DNA from 3 places in the Streptomyces sp. NPDC054932 genome. Region 2 is predicted to be linked to each of the others. Evidence: riboswitches for the same ligand, from Rfam matches in the RefSeq annotation. Region 2 holds a riboswitch; each other region holds the start of a gene.

Region 1 (3,261 bases), on a different contig from region 2:
GTCGTCGGCGGCCGGATCCGCTTCAACCCGGAGAACGAGGGCCAGGTCAGCTACGGCAACATCAGCGTCAACACCGCCACCGACCTCTCCGTCAACGCCGTCTACGCACAGATGGCGGTCGACGTGGGCACCGACAAGGTCAAGAAGACCGCCATCGACCTCGGCATCCCCGAGAACACCCCGAACTTCGTCGCGAGCCCGGCCATGGCACTCGGCACCCTCCAGGCCGGCGTCCTGGACATGGCCCAGGCCTACGCCACCCTCGCCGACCACGGCCGCCGCACCCCCTACACCTTCGTGGAGAAGATCACCAAGGGCGGCGACACGATCGGCCTGCCCCAGCGCACCCCCACCCAGGTCATCAGCCGCGAAGCCGCCGACACCACCACGGCCATGCTGGTCAGCGTCGTGGACAACGGCACCGGTACGGCCGCCCTCGCCGCCGGCCACCCTGCCGCGGGCAAGACCGGCACCGGCGAACTGGACCGCTCGGCCTGGTTCGCCGCCTACACCCCCGACCTGGTCACCGTGGTCTCGATGATGGGCCAGGACCCGGACACCGGAACCCTCCAGTCCCTCTACGGCGCCCTCGGCGAGGCCCGCATCGGCGGCGGCGGGTACCCGGCCCGCATCTGGGCCGCGTACACCAAGACCGCCCTGGAGGGCACCGACCCCGTCGACTTCGACCTGGAGGTCCAGGCCGGCGCCGCACAGCCGCCGCCGTCGACCGGCCCGGAATCCAACCCGCCGCAGGAGACCACCGGCGCCCCCTCCCCCAGCACCCCGCAACGCCCGACCCGGCCCACGCCGTCGAACCCGACGGGCGGCCGCAACCAGGGACAGAACAACGGCGGCCAGGACCAGGGCGGCCAGGACAACGGCGGCCGGACGAACTCGGGCCAGGACAACGGAGGCCAGGGCAACGGCGGTCAGGACAACGCAGGCACCACCCAGGGCGGCGACGAGGGCGGCACCACCCAGGGCACACAGGGCAGCAACCAGGGCAGCACGCAAGGAAGCGACGGAGGCCCGGCGGAGGGCCTGCGCCCGCCCTCGGCCTTCCTCGAATAGCCGGTCAGTGACCGGAGGTCGCCTTCAGTCCCACCACCGCGACCAGCAGCAGACAGATGAAGAAGATCCGGGCGGCGGTGACGGGCTCACCCAGCACCGCCATACCGACCACGGCCGCACCGGCGGCGCCGATGCCCACCCACACCCCGTACGCCGTACCGATGGGCAGGGTCTTCGCGGCGTAGGACAGCAACACCATGCTCGCGACGATGCCGGCGCCCGTGAACACACTGGGCCACAGCCGGGTGAAACCCTCGGTGAACTTCATGCCGATCGACCAGCCGACTTCGAGCAGACCGGCGACGAGAAGAAGAACCCATGCCATGACGGCACCTCCGAGACATCGAGCGATACGGGGTGCGTCGTCTTGTCGTACCCGGTACGGCGCGTCTCGTCGGGTTCTCCTCCACCGTAGCAAAAGGCAGCGAAAAGGGCCGGTGACCAGGGTCACCGGCCCGAACGCCTCACGAAGGACAGATCACAGATACAGCCCGGTGGAGTCCTCCGACCCCTCCAGCCGCTCCGCGGCCACGGCATGCAGATCCCGCTCGCGCATCAGCACGTACGTCGCGCCGCGCACCTCGACCTCGGCACGGTCCTCCGGGTCGTACAGCACCCGGTCACCGGGCTCGACCGTCCGGACGTTCTGCCCGACCGCGACCACCTCGGCCCAGGCCAGCCGCTTGCCGACCGCAGCCGTCGCGGGAATCAGGATGCCGCCGCCCGAGCGCCGCTCGCCCTCCGGCAGATCGGACTTCACGAGCACGCGGTCGTGCAGCATGCGAATGGGCAGCTTGTCGTGGGTGGTGTTCTCGCTCACGCCCCGAACCTACCTGTCCGCGCCCGCCCCGTACCGCTCAGGGTCATCCGCGCTTGCGGCGCGCCGACACCACGAGCAGCCCGACCACGCCCACCGCGACCAGCGCGACGGGCACGATCCGGTCGATGCGCGGAGTCCCGTCGTCGTGGCGCAGGCCGTCCTTCAGGTCCGTCACGATCCGGTTCACCGTGGCGAAGGCCCGTCCGGCGGTGTGGTCGACGGTCGAGGCGACCCGAGCCTTCGCGTCCCCGATGATCGTCTTCGGGTGCATGCGCACACCGATCTCGTCGAGCGTCTCGGCGAGCTGCTCACGGCGGCGGACGATGTCCGCCTCGATCTGTGCGGGGGTCCTGGCTTCCGGCACCGCGCTGCCTCCGTCGTCGTGGTCCTGTGGGGCGTAGTCCGCCATGAACAGTCTGTCAGCTTAGTCTCATGGCATACCGATCCCCTCCCGAGGAGAGTGTCACGATGAGCGAGCGACTCCAGCCGGGCGACACCGCCCCCGCCTTCACCCTGCCCGATGCGGACGGCAACGAGGTCTCGCTCGCCGACCACAAGGGCCGCAAGGTGATCGTCTACTTCTACCCGTCCGCGCTGACGCCGGGCTGCACGAAGCAGGCCTGCGACTTCACGGACAACCTCTCCTTCCTGACGGGACACGGCTACGACGTCATCGGCGTGTCGCCGGACAAGCCGGAGAAGCTGGCGAAGTTCCGCGAGAAGGAGGACCTGAAGGTCACCCTGGTCAGCGACCCGGAGAAGGAGACGCTGACGGCGTACGGCGCGTACGGCGAGAAGAAGCTGTACGGCAAGACGGTCACCGGCGTCATCCGCTCGACGGTGGTGGTCGACGAGGAGGGCAAGGTCGAGCACGCCTTCTACAACGTCAAGGCCACGGGCCACGTAGCCAAAATCATCAAGGACCTGGGCCTCTGACCCCGCCCCACGCTCCGGCCCGGCCCGCACCCTCCCGGTGCGGGCCGCTCCGCTTATCGGACGGAACTAGCCGTAACCGCCCCACCGCCGACCCGTTAATCCGTACGAGGGCCGCACACGCGGCCGGACGGAACACGGAGGGGGCGGGCCATGGAAGACCCGAACGACCGCGACACCCTGGCCTCCGCGGTCGCCGCGTCGAGGGGCTGGGCCGACCTGATGCGGCGCCTCGGCTTCAAGGAGAGCGGGGGGCGACGCCGCATGCTGCAGGAGAAGGCCACCGCCTACGGGATCGACACGAGTCATTTCGCCAAGCGAAGCCCTTGGCGCAAGTACCCCGACGAGGCCATCGCCGCCGCAGCTGCGACGTCCACCACCCTGCGCGAAGTTGCGGTCAAGCTCGGCGCGCCGCCCGCCACCGGAACCCTGTCGCA
Region 2 (3,261 bases):
CCGGCTCGGCGATACCCGTATGGCGTGAAACGCTGGATGAACACATTCGAGTTCTCGGACAGGGGCATCCACTGAGTCAGAAGGTCATCGCATTCTCTGGATTCAGAGTGGGTTGACCTCAATCTTTCGTGACGGCCGCCGGTTTCACTGGCGTGTCCCGCTGAGACCTGTCCCGTAACTGGGCGGCGCTCCCTTGTCGATACCGGATCGGACCGTGTCAGTGGCTGGTGACAGGATTGAGAAATGCTGATCAAGGGATATGACGCCGACGCGTTGGTGGCGGGCGAGCCACTGCTTGCCCGCCCGGGCTTCTGGTCGAACTACCTTCTGGCGATGTGCAGCGACGGCGGGTGTGCCGAGCGGCCGGTTCCTGAGTGGTTCGGCGACGACGGCGCCGATGCCGATGCCCTGTCCGAGGTCCTCTTCGATCCCGAGCGTTGGCCAGTGTTTCGGCTGCCGGCCGAAACCGGCCCTGGAGCCGTGGTGATCTACCGCAACCTGGACGGCGACTACGGCACCGACTATCTCCTCACCCATCCTGGCAGGAGCTACGTCCAGCAGATCGCGAGTTGGGACGGAGATTTCAGGGGTACTGGGCTGACGTGGCGCGAACTGGTCCGTACCGCTGACAGCCCCTCCTCCGGTGCCGAAGGTGTCCAGGACACGGCAGCCCGGCTCCTGCTGATTCTTCCGCTCCTCACCGACCCGGATGTGCCGGAAGAATCGTCGGCCAGGCTCACCTCCGCCCTGACGGTGGTCGGCGCGCCGCAAGACAGTGCCTCCAACACGGCGCAGCACCTGCTGGCCCACCTCACGAGAAGATCCCTGCACGACCCCACGTGGGAGTCTCCGCTCAGCGGAAGCTGAGAGGTGAGTCGAGCTGCTGGTCACCACATGAAATGACCTTGGTATGGCCGGTGTGACTACGGCATCGGAGTCTGAGCACTCAACAGGTGCAGCTCCGCGGCCGATATGGATCCCGAGCAGAGATGCACCCGAGGTTGACCTCGATTCGTCAGCGGGGTTCTTGCCTGCAATATCACCAGACCGTTCGGGGCAGGCTGCCCGCGTGACGCCGCGGGCACGCCGGGCTCCGCGGCCCGGAGTCCGGCTCGACGCAGGCCAGGCCGGCCGCTGTGACAACGCGGTCGGCTTGGTCAGCGCGGCTCAGTCGTCCGGGCAGATGACGAAGAGAGGGAAGGCGCGTCGGCGGGGCTGGTTGCCCATCTCGTTGAGTGCGGCGCGGATCTCGTGCAGGTGGCCGGTGGTCATCTGCAGTGGGGGTTCGTGGGGCTGGTAGGTGGTGCGGACCGGGTAGTCCACGCCCGGTTCGGTGGTCATCTCGATGTGACAGCCCATGACGTGGGTGACCGGTCTGTGTTCGCAGAATTCGATCAGGCGGTCGATGGTCCGGGCGAAGGCGTACCAGTCCTGGATGTAGAGGCGGCCTGGATAGACCGTGTCGCCGGTGAGCAGGAACCCGGTCCACGGGTCGTAGAACGTGACGGCTGCCTCGTGGTGACCGGGGGTGGCCAGGCACTCGAGCGTGCGGCCTCCCAGATCGACCCTCGCCGTGGCGGTGGGGTTCTGGTCGAACCCGAAGTACTTCCAGGCCGTGGGGAGTTCTGCTGCGACCACTGTGGTGTCGGGGCGGTCGGCGAACTGGCCGTCGCCCGCAATGTGGTCGCCGTGGGCGTGTGTGTGCAGTACCAGCAGGTGGTAATCCGGGCGGGGGTGGCGGGCGAGCCAGCTGTCGACGAGCTGGTCCACCACCGGACGCAAGGGAAAGAACTCACTCGACGCGGTGGCCCCGGTGTCGATCAGCACTGCCCGTTCGTTGCCGAACAGCAGAAACAGGAACGGCGCTTCGTAGTTGATCGCCATGTTCTGCCGCAGGATGACTGTGTGCTCGTCGTACTCATGGACCTGGATGTCCGGGTCGGTGTTGTGCTTGGACGAGGGTGAGCCGTGGATCCAGCGGACGTCCAACTCGCGAGGCCGAGCAGCCTGGCTGTCGAAATCGATGAAGGATGTTCCTGCGGCCATGACGCCTCCTGAGTGCGTCGTCTTGGCGGGCCGGGTACGGCGCACATCTCGTCCGGGGCGGGCACCTGTGAGCCTCCGCCGCGACGCTACCACGACGCGATGTCGGTCAACGTGCTCGTGCGCGCGCCGGCAAGCCTTGCCGTCGCCCTGACCGGTTCCGCCGCCTTCCTCCACCGGCGGAACTGGCAATCTCCTGAAAGGGCGGTCGTTCACCCCACGGCATGCGGGCGGCCGCGGGAGCCTCCGGTGTGATCGTCACACCCCGCTGGGGCGTATCGGCCAAGCCCAGGATCGGCGTGCAGGCCAAGGCGACCGGAGCGCCGCCCCGTGCCGTCCCGTACCCGGGCAGTAGCAGGCGGCGGGAGCCCCTGAGGGTGTGCGCGCGGACGCCGTTGCCTTGCGGCGCATGCGGGAGAGGCCGTACGGCCGCGGTGAGCGTGACGCTCAGGCGCGGCGGAACAGGTCGTCGGCATGCACCGGATGCCTGCCGTTCCACGTCCGGCCCGGGCGGCGGGGCACCTCCCGGCCCTGGGCGAGCCACTGCCGCTCGACGGCGTCGTAGATCGGGGCATCGGATGTCTGCGAGAGCTCCTGGGCGAGCCGGGTGAAGCCGGTCCACTGCGGAGGCGAAACGGTTTTCTGCTCCATACCCGGGCCAACGAATCCGATCGGCCGATGTGGCGGTGCGTGACCGTTCTGTCATGAAACGAAAGAGCGGACCGGGAGGTTGCGAGGTGACGACGGCCCCGCTGCCGAGCGCGGTAGCAGGGCCGCCACACGGACACCGACCCGGAGCTGACGGGGCGTGATGGCAGGGAAGGGCCGGTCCGTGGCGTGCGTGATCGGCCGGCCGAGCCGGTGCTCAGGACATTTCGTCACGGATCTCGTTGCGGTGCTCCTCATAGGCCAGTCGGGCGTCGTCGTTCGGGAGAGCCGGGGTCGTGAGGCCGCAGGCACAGGTCACCACCGTGAGGTCGGACAGAGCGCGCAGGGTGTGCCCCTCAGGGCTGGTCCGGGCCGCCTCCGCCGGCTTCTTGTATCGGAGGTTGTGCGGGTAGTGACGTGGGCGGACAGCGGCCGGGGCGTTGCTGGCGCTGGTGTTGTCGCGGGTGAAGCGGTGCTCGCTCATGGGTCCAGTGTCGTCTGCCGGACCCGCGTAACCTGCGCCCGCGCGGAGGAATGCGACGCAAACATCACCGAGCTGGCCGCGCGTCA
Region 3 (3,261 bases), on a different contig from region 2:
GGAGGGTGTTGACGGGGGTGGTGCACCCGCATTGACTGGCCGCCGTGTCCCCCGCCGAGCCTCCCTCCGTCACCGCGTCCTACGCCCTCGCCGTCCTGAGCGCGGCGGCAGAGGGCAACGGCGGCAACGGCGGACCGTCCGGTTCCTGGGCCCTGCCCACGGACCGGCTCGAGTACGGCGAGATGCGCGCCCTGTGGGACGGGGTGCTGGGCGCCCGGGATGCCGGCCCGCACACCGGGCTCCTCGTCGGCGAGCGCATCCGGCCCGAGGGCCTGCACATCCTGGGCCATCTCGTCCTCACCTGCGCCAGCCTCGCGGACGCCGCGCAGGCGGCCGAGCGCTACCACCCCCTGGTGAGCCAGGCGGGCACGGTGACCCTGCACCGTGGTCGCGGCGGCTTCGGCCGGATCTGCTACCGGCCGACCGTCGGCCCGGCCGCCATGCACCCCCAGCAGGTGGAGGCGGTCGTCAGCAGCATGGTGCGGGCGGCCCGCTGGATCGCCGGCGACGACTGGACGCCCCTGTCCGTGTCGTTCGCCCATCCCCGCGCGGGCTCGCCCGAGCCCTACGCCCGCGTCCTCGGCTGCCCCGTCGCCTTCGACGCCCCGGAAAACGCGATCACGGTCGCCGACGAGGACCTCGACAGGCGCCGCCCCCTCTACGATCCGGCGCTCAACGCCCTGCACCGGGCCTACGCCGACCGGCTCCTGCACCAGCTGTCCGCGGCCGGGACCGTGGCCGTGGCCGAGCGCGTGCGGCAGTGGCTGGAGCGGGCCGCGCTCGAGGACGCGGGACCCGAGGGACCGGCCGGGGAGCTCAACCTCAGCGTCCGGACGCTGCGCAGGGCCCTGCACGCGGAGGGCACGTCGTGGCGCACGCTCCTCGACACCGCCCGCCACGGCCGGGCCCGGCTGCTGCTGGAGACCACGACCCTGCCGCTGGACCGGATCGGCCCCCTCGTCGGCCTGAGCGGCGCGACGGCCCTGGTCCGCGCCTTCACCCGGTGGGAGGGCATGCCTCCCGGGGCGTACCGCAGCCGGCACCGGCCCGCGCCCCCGGACCGCGACGGGACCGGCGCCGACGCCGGCGCGGGCGCCGGGTGAAGCGCCGGGTGAGGCGCCGGGTGAGGCGCCGGGTGAGGCGCCGGGTGAGGCGCCGGGTGAGGAACTTCACCGGGGGCCGGGACCCGGCAGGCTGCCGCCGTTGCTAGATTGTCCGGCGGCCGGTCCAAGGCCCCGGACGAGATGCGCCGTACCCGGTTACGCACGACGACGCGCGCGGTACTGCACGAGCAGCGCCGTCCGCTGTCCGCACCCGGGCGGCGTCCTCGTCGAGCAGGATGGACCCCACGTCATGACCGTGCCACTCACCCGCAGCCTGTACCGGACGACCGCGCACGCCGCGGGCGGCCGTACCGGATCCGTCCGCACGGACGACGGGCGCCTGGACGTACGCCTCGCCCCGCCGCGCAAGAAGGTGCCCGGCACCACCAACCCCGAGCAGCTGTTCGCGGCCGGTTTCGCCGCCTGCTTCACCTCCGCGCTCGCGGAGGTCGCCGCCGAGTTCGGGGCGGACGCCTCCGCCGCGCGCGTGGCCTGCGAGGTACAGCTCGGCACCACGGACACGCCCGCGGGATACGGCCTCGCGGTGGCCCTCACCGTCAGCCTGCCGGGGTGGCGGGCCGCGGACCTCCAGCCCCTGCTGCACCGGGCGGACGCGGTCTGCCCGTACTCGCAGGCCGTGCGCGGCAACGTACCGCTGACGCTCCTGGCCGTGGACGACGACGCTGCCGCCGATGACCGGGCCTGAGACCGGGCCGGCGGGGCACGCCCCGGGCGGCCCCGGCGTCCCGGTACCCGAGCACGGTGCCTGGCTGCGGCGCGGCATCAGCCGCAACGGCGGCCCCCTTCGCGAGGAGGGGGACCGCGAAGTGGTGTGGCTGCAGGTCGGCTCGTACTACGCCGACAGCCGGGGCTTCGCCGGTACGACGTCCTTCGACGGCTCGCAGGTCCGCTTCCACCACCTCACGGGCGAGCCCGGCGAGGACGTCGGCGCCTTCCGCCGGGAGGGTGCGAACCTCGTCGAGCGGGGCACCAACCCGGACGGCAGCACCTTCCTGGAGATCTGGACCCCCCTGCCCGACGCCGACGCCGACGTCGGCTCCTGGTCCGGTCCGGACCACCACGTGGTTCGCGTCGGCCGGCACGTGGTCCACGTCGATTCCCGCGCGGGCACGTACTGGCGGCTGTGACCTCGGCGGGCGTCAGTTCTGCAGCCACCAGATGACGTAGCCGGCCAGCCCGCCCCCAGCGGCGTAGCAAGCGCCGCGTACCAGACTGAACAGTGCGGCGCGGCCCAGGCGGCGAACGGTTCGTGTCGCTGTCTTCGGCATCTTCGTATCCCCCTACGGGTTCGCCCGGCCCCTGCGGCCGCGGCGTCCGTTCCAGATTCCGCGCCTGGAGGGGTTGTTGTCCGAAAGAGCGGGCGGTGCGGGAGATCCGCCGCTACGGTGCAGGTCAGCGGGGTGCCCGCACTGCCCGCAGCGGGCGGCGGGCAGGCCGGTGTGCGACGGGAGCGGGGGCGGGCAGTGCGGACGGACGGGTCTCGTGAGCTGTACGAGGCGCTGCGCGCCCTGGAGGCCAGGGCCGCCTCCGCGCGGAGGAAGAGCGGCGCTCCGGCCTCCCGGCGGGAGGCCGCCCGTCTCGCCGGGGAGGACAAGCTCGACCGTCGGATCTGCGAGTGGCTGCACAAGGACCCGGCCAGGGCGAAGGTGCCCGACACCTCCAGCAGCGAACAGCTCATGGCCGTCGTCCGGGTCTGGAGTGATTGGGCCGGGGAGGACCTCGACGAGCGCTACTGGCGGACCCTGCTCGACGACGCGCAGCCCGTACGCACCCCGAGGTCCCGCACCGGCCCGGGCGGTGCCGGACCCGATGACCCGCAGGGCGTGTTCCGCAGCCATGCGGCATGGACCGAGCAGTACGTCCTGCCCGCCCGGCTGCGCGACCGGGAGGGCGAGCTGCAGGAGCTGGAGGACTTCTGCACCGCCCCGGACACCGACGACGCCCCGGGGTACGCGTGGTGGCAGGCCGGGCCGTGGGCGGGCAAGTCCGCTCTGATGGCCGAGCTGGTGCTGCGCCGCCGCCCGGCGGGCGTGGACTTCGTGAGCTGCTTCATCGGTGACCACCTCGGCAACAACGACCGCGACTCCTTCCTGCAGACCGTGAACCGGCAACTGTCGGTTCTGGCCGGCCGGGGAAC

The links. Region 2 has a riboswitch for guanidine ahead of ACWGE1_RS07385 (MBL fold metallo-hydrolase). Riboswitches for the same ligand answer to the same signal wherever they lie in the genome.
Region 1: it holds a riboswitch for guanidine, as region 2 does, so the genes downstream of both, ACWGE1_RS26070 (DMT family transporter) here and ACWGE1_RS07385 (MBL fold metallo-hydrolase) in region 2, are expected to answer to the same signal.
Region 3: it holds a riboswitch for guanidine, as region 2 does, so the genes downstream of both, ACWGE1_RS10750 (Ohr family peroxiredoxin) here and ACWGE1_RS07385 (MBL fold metallo-hydrolase) in region 2, are expected to answer to the same signal.

Annotation. Positions count from the first base shown of each region.
Region 1 is NZ_JBSGXU010000111.1:5,205-8,465, forward strand. Features, by position in the region: gene ACWGE1_RS26065 (transglycosylase domain-containing protein) at 1-1,071, shown strand, start outside; gene ACWGE1_RS26070 (DMT family transporter) at 1,076-1,396, opposite strand; guanidine-III (ykkC-III) riboswitch at 1,428-1,497, opposite strand; gene ACWGE1_RS26075 (GroES family chaperonin) at 1,550-1,891, opposite strand; gene ACWGE1_RS26080 (DUF3618 domain-containing protein) at 1,935-2,255, opposite strand; gene bcp (thioredoxin-dependent thiol peroxidase) at 2,360-2,827, shown strand; gene ACWGE1_RS26090 (HNH endonuclease signature motif containing protein) at 3,089-3,261, shown strand, end outside.
Region 2 is NZ_JBSGXU010000017.1:34,208-37,468, reverse strand. Features, by position in the region: gene ACWGE1_RS07395 (tetratricopeptide repeat protein) at 1-116, shown strand, start outside; gene ACWGE1_RS07390 (hypothetical protein) at 244-867, shown strand; gene ACWGE1_RS07385 (MBL fold metallo-hydrolase) at 1,168-2,046, opposite strand; guanidine-III (ykkC-III) riboswitch at 2,058-2,125, opposite strand; gene ACWGE1_RS07380 (hypothetical protein) at 2,491-2,694, opposite strand; gene ACWGE1_RS07375 (hypothetical protein) at 2,909-3,175, opposite strand.
Region 3 is NZ_JBSGXU010000027.1:48,533-51,793, reverse strand. Features, by position in the region: gene ACWGE1_RS10755 (AraC family transcriptional regulator ligand-binding domain-containing protein) at 45-1,103, shown strand; guanidine-III (ykkC-III) riboswitch at 1,216-1,278, shown strand; gene ACWGE1_RS10750 (Ohr family peroxiredoxin) at 1,354-1,809, shown strand; gene ACWGE1_RS10745 (hypothetical protein) at 1,796-2,251, shown strand; gene ACWGE1_RS10740 (hypothetical protein) at 2,525-3,261, shown strand, end outside.